DNA from 2 places in the Pseudomonas sp. 43A genome. Region 2 is predicted to be linked to the other one. Evidence: riboswitches for the same ligand, from Rfam matches in the RefSeq annotation. Region 2 holds a riboswitch; the other holds the start of a gene.

Region 1 (4,474 bases), 2.1 Mb from region 2:
ATCCGTCCGTTGCCACCGATCAGGGCCATTTGCCCGGCGCCGCTGTACAACTTCTGGTTGGCACCGAGGAGCATTTCCTGAATGAAGTTCACCGACAGGTCGGCGCCGACGATGCCCTGGAAGGCGCCGTCGAGCAGGATCGGTTCAATAAAGGAGGCGAGCATGACGATCTTGTCGCCGACTTTGTACGGCGCCGGATCGATCACGCAGGATTTTTTGCTCTCTTTCGAGCACAGGTAGTACTCGCTGGCGCGCACGCCGGTGGACAGGGTTTTCTGGTCGTCGACGTCGACCAGTTTGTCCAGGCCTAGGGTGCCGTCATCGTTGCGGAACCACCACGGCAGGAAACGCCCGTTGGCCGCGTCGATACCGACCACGCTGGTGCCGACATAAGCCGCGTCATTGTGGTCGAGGGCGTTTCTCTCCCAGCCGATGTAGGTGCCGAGAATCTTCGGGTTTTTTTCGACGTTTTCCTTGATCAGGCTGATCAACTGCTCGCGGCTGACGCTCAGGCGCGGCTGGCCATCGACGCCCGGTGTGCCGAGCAGGGCGTTGACCCGTACCAGTCCGCCGGCAATCAGCAGTGGCGCTTCGAGCTCGCGCTGGATCTGGCTGACCTGGGTTTGCGCCAGCGAGGTCAGGCGCTGTTCGATGACTTGTTCGAACTGCGCCTGGGTGCGCTGTTGCACCATTTCTTGCGTGCGCGCACCGGAGAACAGCGCATACAGCACCAGCGCGGCCACCACGCTAAGTACGATGGCGCCGGCGAGGGCCGCAACGGAAAACTGGATCGACTTGAACTTCATGGGAGCTCCGCACGCAAGAGGACGTCTGCGCTGATGTATCGGCAGCCGGCATTGGGCCATGAGTGTGAGCAGGTGCAATTGCCAGCCGATGTCGCAAATGGATCAGTGCACGACGCTGTTGCAAGCGGCAGGGCAGGTGGTGTGAATTTTTTACGACAGTCAGGGTGGAAAGCGTCTGAAAGACCGTGTAACACGTCCGTTGTATCTGGCGCCGATACAATTACCCGCCTAGGATACGCGACAGGTTTTCAGGGAGCTTTTGAATGAACAAGACATTGGTTGTAAGTGCACTGAGCGCAGCGCTGTTGCTGGCCGGTTGTCAGTCGGTCAACACCACCAGCGGCGGTGCCGTGGGTGTGGAGCGCAAGCAGTACATGTTCAGCATGCTGTCCTCGCAAGAGGTCGACCAGATGTATGCCCAGTCGTATCAGAAGACTGTCGGTGAAGCCTCCAGCAAGGGTGTGCTGGACAAGACCAGTCCTGAGGCCAAACGGGTTCAGGCAATTGCCAATCGCTTGATCGCCCAGGCGCCGAACTTCCGTCCGGATGCGGCGCAATGGCAGTGGGAAGTCAATCTGATCAAGAGCGATGAGCTCAACGCCAACTGCGGGCCGGGCGGCAAGATCATTTTCTACACCGGGCTGATCGACAGCCTGAAACTCACCGACGATGAAATCGCTGCGGTCATGGGCCATGAAATCGCCCACGCCCTGCGCGAGCATGGTCGTGAAGCGATGTCCAAGGCCTACGGGATTGAAATGGCCAAACAAGGCGCAGGTGCGTTGCTCGGTCTGGGTCAGGACAGTCTGGCGCTGGCCGACACCGTGGCTAACTACGGGATGACCCTGCCGAACAGCCGTGCCAATGAAAACGAAGCCGATCTGATCGGTCTTGAGCTGGCCGCACGCGCCGGTTACAACCCGAACGCCGCGATCACCTTGTGGAACAAGATGAGCAAGGCGTCGGAAGGCGCGCCGCCGGAGTTCATGAGCACCCACCCGGCCTCGGCCAGCCGGATTGCTTCGCTGCAGGCGGCGATTCCGAAGGTGATGCCGCTGTACGAACAAGCGCCGAAATCCTGATGGTTTTGCAGCGAGGCTGATGGCCCATTCGCGAGCAGGCTCGCTCCCACTTTGAAATGCATTCCATTGTGGGAGCGAGCCTGTCTGCGGGCGGCGTTCCGACGAAGAACGCTGACGCGGTCTATCGACTTACGCCGTCACACCCAGCCACTACTCTGCATGGCTTTGTACACCGCGACGATTGCCAGAATCATGAATGCCGAAGCCGCGAGGCGACGGATCAGGGTCAACGGCAGCTTGTCTGCGGCGAAGTTACCCGCCAATACCACCGGCACGTTGGCAATCAACATCCCAGCGGTGGTACCGATAATCACCAGCCACAGATCCGGGTATTGTGCCGCGAGCATCACCGTAGCAACCTGAGTTTTGTCGCCCATTTCAGCCAGGAAGAACGCAATCAGCGTGGTCAGGAACGGCCCGAACTTGCGTGCGGTGCTGGTTTCATCGTCATCCATTTTGTCCGGCACCAGCGTCCACAGCGCTGTGGCCGTAAAGCTTGCGGCGAGAATCCAGTGCAGTGTCGCATTCGAGAAGAAACTGCCGAACCAGGCGCCGACCGCACCGGCTGCTGCGTGGTTGGCCAGGGTCGCGGCGACAATACCGGCAATGATCGGCCAGGGTTTGCGAAAGCGAGCGGCGAGAATCAGCGCGAGCAGTTGCGTCTTGTCGCCGATTTCGGCCAAGGCAACGATTGCGGTGGGAACGAGTAACGAGTCCAGCATCAGGATTTCCTAAGGGGCGGGTCGACACGGCTATGACACGTACAGCCTTCCCGCCCCGGGTAAGGTGTGCGTGTCATAGGTCTTGTCAAACCCTGCGATCCGTCTGTTGCGGACGCTTGGGTCGCATACGCCATGATCTGAGGATCAAGTATGTTGACGTATGCCGGACGAGCTTGGCGCTCGTGGGAGACTACTCCCCTAGGACGGAGCGGATTCTGCCTAGGCAAATCCGATTGAGCAAGAACAAATTTTCAGCCGCGCTTGGCCCGGTAGATGCGGAAACCATTGCCTTCAGCCTTGATTGCACAGACGCCCAGATGCTCTTCGATCAGCGGTTGATACTTGAGGAAACTGTTCGCGACCAGCCGCAGTTCGCCGCCGTTTTTCAGATGTTTGGCCGCTTTTCGTAGCAAGTTCTCGGTTGCGAAATAATCGGTGTGCACGCCGACATGGAACGGTGGATTGCTCAGAATCGCACTCAAACCCATCGGCGCGGCATCGATACCGTCACCGGTCAGCACTTCAGCTTCCAGACCGTTGGCCGCCAGCGTCAGACGGCTGCTGGCAGCAGCAAACGCATCCACATCCAGCAATGTGACCTGGTTGTGCGGATAGCGACGTTTGACCGCAGCGCCCAACACGCCTGCGCCGCAACCGAAGTCGAGCAGGTGGCCGCTCGGCAGTTTGTCCAGGTGCTCCAGCAGCAGGGCGCTGCCGCGATCCAGGCGACCGTGGCTGAATACGCCCGGCAGGCTGATGACTTTCAGCGGACCCTCGGCCAAAGGCAATTCATAGGTCTGCGCCAGACTTTCCAGGGATTTCGCTTCAGGGGCGTTGGCCACGGTGACTTGCCAGAGCTGGCAATGACGCGCGCTGTCGAGCTTGCGCGGTTTGCCGAACGGGTTGAGCTGCTTGGACGCGCCTTCGATGCCGCTGCGTTTTTCCCCGACCAGAAACACTTCGCGCCCGGCCAGACGTGAGGCCACGGCATTAAGAATGTAATCGGTCAGGTCTTTGGACTTGGGCAGAAACACCACGGCGCTGTCAAACTCGCGCTCGGGAATGTTCACGCCAAAATGGCTGCGCCCTTCGAAACGGGCGTCCAGTGCGGCTTGATCGCCGGCATGCCAGCACCAGCCGAATGCGTTGGGCAGGCGCCCGAGCAAATCATCGGCGGGCAAACCGGCCAACAACAACGAACCTTGAAACAACTCGGGCTGACGAAGCAGTACTTCACTGCGCGGATCCATAACTGCTCCTCAAAAAAAAGTGCCGCAGTTTATCAACTGACGACCCGCAGCGCCTTACCGCTGAAGAACGCCTGAGCGTTTTCGGTCAATTGGCCGACGATGCGCTGGCGTGCCTCGCGGCTGCCCCAGGCGTTGTGTGGCGTAACGATCAGGCGTGGAATGTCTGCCGCGAGCAACGGATTGCCCTGCGTCGGCGGCTCGACACTCAACACATCGGTGGCCGCGCCGCCAAGATGACCATTGCGCAGGGCGTCGGCCAGCGCCTGTTCATCGATCAGCCCGCCACGCGCGGTGTTGACCACGAACGTACCGGGCTTCATCGAGGCCAGTTCGCGGGCGCCGATGAAGTGGCGCGTGTGCTCGTTGAGCGGGCAATGCAGAGTGAGGGCATCGATTTGTGGCAGCAGTTGATCCAGCGGCAGACGATCCGGGCGAGCAGGGCGCCCGGGAATCTGCCCGAGCAACACGCGCATGCCGAAGGCTTCGGCCAGCCGCGCTACCGCGCCACCGAGTTCGCCATGCCCAAGCAGGCCGAGGGTTTTGCCTTCCAGCTCGACAATCGGATAGTCGAGCAAACAGAACTGTTTCGCCTGCTGCCAGCGACCTTCGCCGAC
Region 2 (4,474 bases):
GTAGATCTCGTAGCAGTTGCCGTCGGTAACCTTGAACTTGCTGATCTCGTAACCCTGGGCTTTCAGTTGTTCCTGAAAGGCCTTCTGGTCTTGCCATTGCGAACGCTCGGCGGTGGTGCATTGCGGGCCGGCGACGGCCAACGGGCTGGCGACGATCAAAGACAACAGCAGCAGTTTGCGCATGGAATCACTCTCGCTGGATGAGAAAGACCTCACTGTGCAAAAGCAAGCTTAGCGAAAGCTTAGTTGGCAACGAACCGTTACATCTTTCCCGTCGGATGGCCTGCCAAGACGCTCGGCGCGGCGGCATGATGCCGACCACCCAACCCGTTCCGCCAACAGAGAACCGCCATGCGCCTGCTTCTGGTCGAAGATGATCGTGCCCTCGGACAAGGCATTCGCGTTGCCCTGAGCAACGAAGGTTATACCCTCGACTGGTTGCAGGACGGGGTCAGTGCCCTGCATGCCCTGCGCAGTGAAAGCTTCGATCTGCTGCTGCTTGACCTCGGCCTGCCACGGCTCGACGGTCTGGCCTTGCTGCAACAACTGCGCAGCGAACAACAGGACTTGCCGGTGCTGATCCTCACCGCCCGCGATGGCACCGCCGAGCGCATCGCCGGCCTCGATGCCGGCGCCGACGACTACCTGATCAAACCGTTCGATGTCGATGAGTTGAAGGCGCGCATCCGCGCGTTGCTGCGGCGCAGTCAGGGCCGCGCGCAACCGGTGCTCGAACATGCCGGCGTGTGCCTCGATCCGCTCAGCCAGCAAGTCACTTGGCTTGGCAATGAGGTGGTGATGACGCCGATGGAGTATCAGTTACTGCATCAACTGATGGCCCGGCCCGGCAAAGTCGTCACCCGCGAGCGCCTGTCCGGCGCACTGTACGGCTGGCAGGAACGGGTCGAGAGCAACACCCTCGAAGTGCTGATTCACAACCTGCGCAAAAAGCTTGCGAGCGAGTTGATCCGCACTGTGCGCGGGGTGGGTTACGTGATGGCGGTCAAACCATGATCTCGATACGTGCGCGAATTCTGGTGCCGGTATTGATCCTGGTATTGATGGGCGATCTGCTGATCAGTTGGCTGGTGCTGCGCGACAGCCATCACGAAATCGAAGAGGTCTACGACGCACAACTGGCGCAAAGCGCACGCCTGCTGCAAGGCGTGCTGGCGCAACGCGCACCGGGCGACAACAACTGGCAGCGGCTGCATCAGGCCTTCGATGAAGCGATGAGCCGGGTCGGTGATGGCGAGGCGGCGCACCCCTACGAAACCCGTTTGACGTTTCAGGTCTGGCGCAGCGATGGGCAATTGCTGATGCGCTCGGCCGAAGCGCCGGAACTCCCGGCGCCGCCGACCACTTTCGGTTCTCACGACCTGATGGAAAACGGCCGTGACTGGTGCGCGTTTCTGCTCAAGGATTCGCAGCAAGGGCTGTTGATCTGGGTCGGTGAACGCGATGACATTCGGCAGGATCTGATCGAGCGAATCGTTGGCCACACGTTATGGCCGAGTGTGATCGGCGTGCCAGTGCTGACGATGCTGATCTGGCTGGCCATCGGCTGGGGCCTGCAACCGTTGCGAGCCATGGCGCAGACCATTCGCGGGCGCAACACTGACACCCTCAAACCGCTGAATCTGCGCCCCCTGCCCCACGACCTCGAACCGATGCAAACCGCGCTCAATCGCCTGTTGCAGCAGATCGACAACCTGCTGGCGCGCGAGCGACGCTTCATCGCCGACGCCGCCCACGAGTTGCGCACGCCGCTGGCGATTCTGCGCATCCATGCGCAAAACGCGCAGCTCGCCAGTACCGCGCAACAGCGAGAGGAGGCGCTGGAGTTTCTGGTCAGTGCGGTGGATCGTGCCACTCGCATCGCCAGCCAGTTGCTGACCATGGCGCGCATTGAGCCGCGCCTGGCCAACCCGGAAAAAAGCCCGGTGGAGCTGACTGCGCTGGTGCGTGAAGAACTCGCCGAACTGGCGCCGCTGGCGCTGGAGAAAGACGTCGACCTGATTCTCGACAGCGACCACCACTGCCCCGTCGACACCGACCCGGTCGCACTCGCCATCGCCTTGCAGAACCTGGTCACCAACGCCTTGAACTTCGCCCCGCCCGGCAGCGAAGTGCGCGTACAGGTCCAACCGCAGGCATCCGGCGCGGTGTACATCAGTGTCGAAGACGCTGGGCCCGGTATCAACGAAGAGGATTACGCACGACTGTTCGAGCGTTTCTACAGCCACGGTCACGCCAATGGCGCCGGACTGGGACTGGCGATTGTGCAAATGATCGTCAGCAAGATCGGCAGCACCTTGCAGCTGTACAACCTGCCCCGGGGCGGCTTGTGCGCAGAACTGCGCATCAACGAGCGGCCGGCGTGACTTGTCAAACCTGATTACCGATGCCGTGGTTTTGACGAAATTTTCATGTTTGCCCACATAAGATCCGCAGCCTCGTTGGGGAGTAGCCTGTTTCCGAGCCTTTCGGAAGCGTTCGTATCAACATTCTCGGCAACATGCCGTGGTGCGAACACCTTTTGGTTGGTGAGACCGACGACACATCCATGCCTAAAGTCGGGCGTGTGGTTGTGTCGTTGACTCATAGCCCGACTGGAAGTGTGCCCCCGTGAATCCTGTTTCCCTCATATTCCTCGCTTTGGCCATGTCCACGGATGCGTTCGCCGCCGCCATCGGCAAAGGCTCCAGCCTGCACAAACCGCGCCTCACCGAAGCCCTGCGCACCGGCCTGATCTTCGGCGTGATCGAAGCCATCACGCCCATCATCGGCTGGCTGATCGGCCAGGCGGCCACCCGCTGGGTCGCCGAATGGGACCACTGGATCGCCTTCACCCTGCTGGTGATTCTCGGCCTGCACATGATCTACAACGGCCTTAAACACGAAGAAGAGGAAGAAGAAAAGCCGGGGTCGCACTCCTTCCTGATTCTTGCCGTCACCGCGTTTGCCACCAGCATTGATGCCCTCGCCGTGGGCGTCGGCCTGGCGTTTGTCGACGTCAATATCTGGGTCGCAGCAGCAGCGATCGGTCTGGCGACCATGACCATGGTGACCCTTGGCGTGATGCTCGGCCGAGTGCTCGGCGCGGTCGTCGGCAAGCGTGCGGAAATCGTCGGCGGCGTGGTGCTGATGATTGTCGGTGCGACGATTCTGTATGAGCACCTGGCGGTCTGATTCAACCGCAGGTCAGCGTCGCCAGCGTCAAGGCGTTGCCGAGCGCTGCGCCGCTGGCGGTGTTGTCGAAAATGCACCAGGTCGTGGCCCCCGCTGCGGCCGCTGATTGCAGGGCTTGTGCAAGGTTTTGCAGATAAGTGGAATCGTAGGCGCTGTGGTAAATGCGCGGTGAGCCGTGCAGTCGCCAGTATTTCGTTTCTGTCCAGCCGATCGGCGCAGCATCGGTGCTGATGCGTGAGGGATCGACTGCCGCTTGGGCAATCTGATGCGTCATCAGCATTGGCTCGGCACTGACCCACGATTCATGTCTTGGCTCAAGCACCACAGAACCGGAAAACCGCTGACGCAATGTCGTGAAAAAGGCTTCGGCGACGCTTTCGTCGAACGCCAGTGACGGCGGCAACTGCACCAGCAAACAGCCCAGGCGCTCACCCAGACCTGCGCACTCGGCGAGGAATTTATCCAGCGCTCGTTCACAACCCACCAAGCGCAATTCATGGCTGATGTGTTTGGGCATTTTCACCGAAAAGCGGAAGGCTTCCGGCACGCCATCCGCCCAGCGTTCATAGGTTTGCCGACGATGCGGACGGTAGAACGAGCTGTTGATTTCCACGCCGTTGAGACGCCCGGCGTAGCGCTGCAAGTTCGTGCCATCTGCCGGAAATGCCGGCCAGTGTTCGCGCCCTAGACTCCAGCCTGCACAACCCACGAAAATCATCAGTGCACCTTCCGCTCATTGATCGTTCCCAAGCGCAGCAAAGGAATGCCTCTAGGGACGCTCTGCGTCCAGTGACGCAGAGCGTCACGGGCTGCGTTCCTTTGCTGCGCGCGGGAACGATCAACCTGTGCGTTAACCGGTTATTTTTTGCCGGGCAATACCGCGCCGAGCACCTGCTTCGCGGTTTGCATGATCACCCCGCCTTCATCCGGGTCACCCTTGAGCAAGGTCGTGGCGAATTTCTTCGCCTGCTCAAGCTTGATGTGCGGCGGCAACGGCGGCACGTTCGGGTCGGTCTTGAACTCGATCAGCACCGGCACCTCCGAGGCCAGCGCCTGTTCCCAGGCAGCGGCGACGTCTTCTTCGCGATCAACGAAAATACCCTTCAGGCCAATGGAAATGGCGAACAAGTGATAAGGCACATCGGGAATGCTTTGCGAAGCTTCGAACTTCGGATCGCCCTCCATCACCCGCTGCTCCCACGTCACCTGATTGAGGTCCTCGTTGTTGAACACCGCGCAGATCCATTTCGGGCTCGCCCACTGGCGCCAGTACTTGGCGACG

Evidence for each region. A riboswitch is a leader RNA that binds a small molecule or an ion and turns the genes downstream of it on or off. The one in region 2 is predicted to bind manganese.
Region 1: it holds a riboswitch for manganese, as region 2 does, so the genes downstream of both, HUW52_RS06665 (TMEM165/GDT1 family protein) here and mntP (manganese efflux pump MntP) in region 2, are expected to answer to the same signal.

Annotation. Positions count from the first base shown of each region.
Region 1 is NZ_CP054880.1:1,492,092-1,496,565, forward strand. Features, by position in the region: partial or broken gene HUW52_RS30685 (HAMP domain-containing protein) at 1-866, opposite strand, end outside; gene HUW52_RS06660 (M48 family metallopeptidase) at 1,070-1,888, shown strand; gene HUW52_RS06665 (TMEM165/GDT1 family protein) at 2,026-2,610, opposite strand; yybP-ykoY riboswitch at 2,699-2,821, opposite strand; gene HUW52_RS06670 (class I SAM-dependent methyltransferase) at 2,862-3,860, opposite strand; gene HUW52_RS06675 (2-hydroxyacid dehydrogenase) at 3,893-4,474, opposite strand, start outside.
Region 2 is NZ_CP054880.1:3,565,717-3,570,190, reverse strand. Features, by position in the region: gene HUW52_RS15650 (PepSY domain-containing protein) at 1-183, opposite strand, end outside; gene HUW52_RS15645 (response regulator) at 352-1,014, shown strand; gene HUW52_RS15640 (ATP-binding protein) at 1,011-2,384, shown strand; yybP-ykoY riboswitch at 2,450-2,622, shown strand; gene mntP (manganese efflux pump MntP) at 2,629-3,192, shown strand; gene HUW52_RS15630 (DUF72 domain-containing protein) at 3,194-3,910, opposite strand; gene HUW52_RS15625 (thiamine pyrophosphate-requiring protein) at 4,051-4,474, opposite strand, start outside.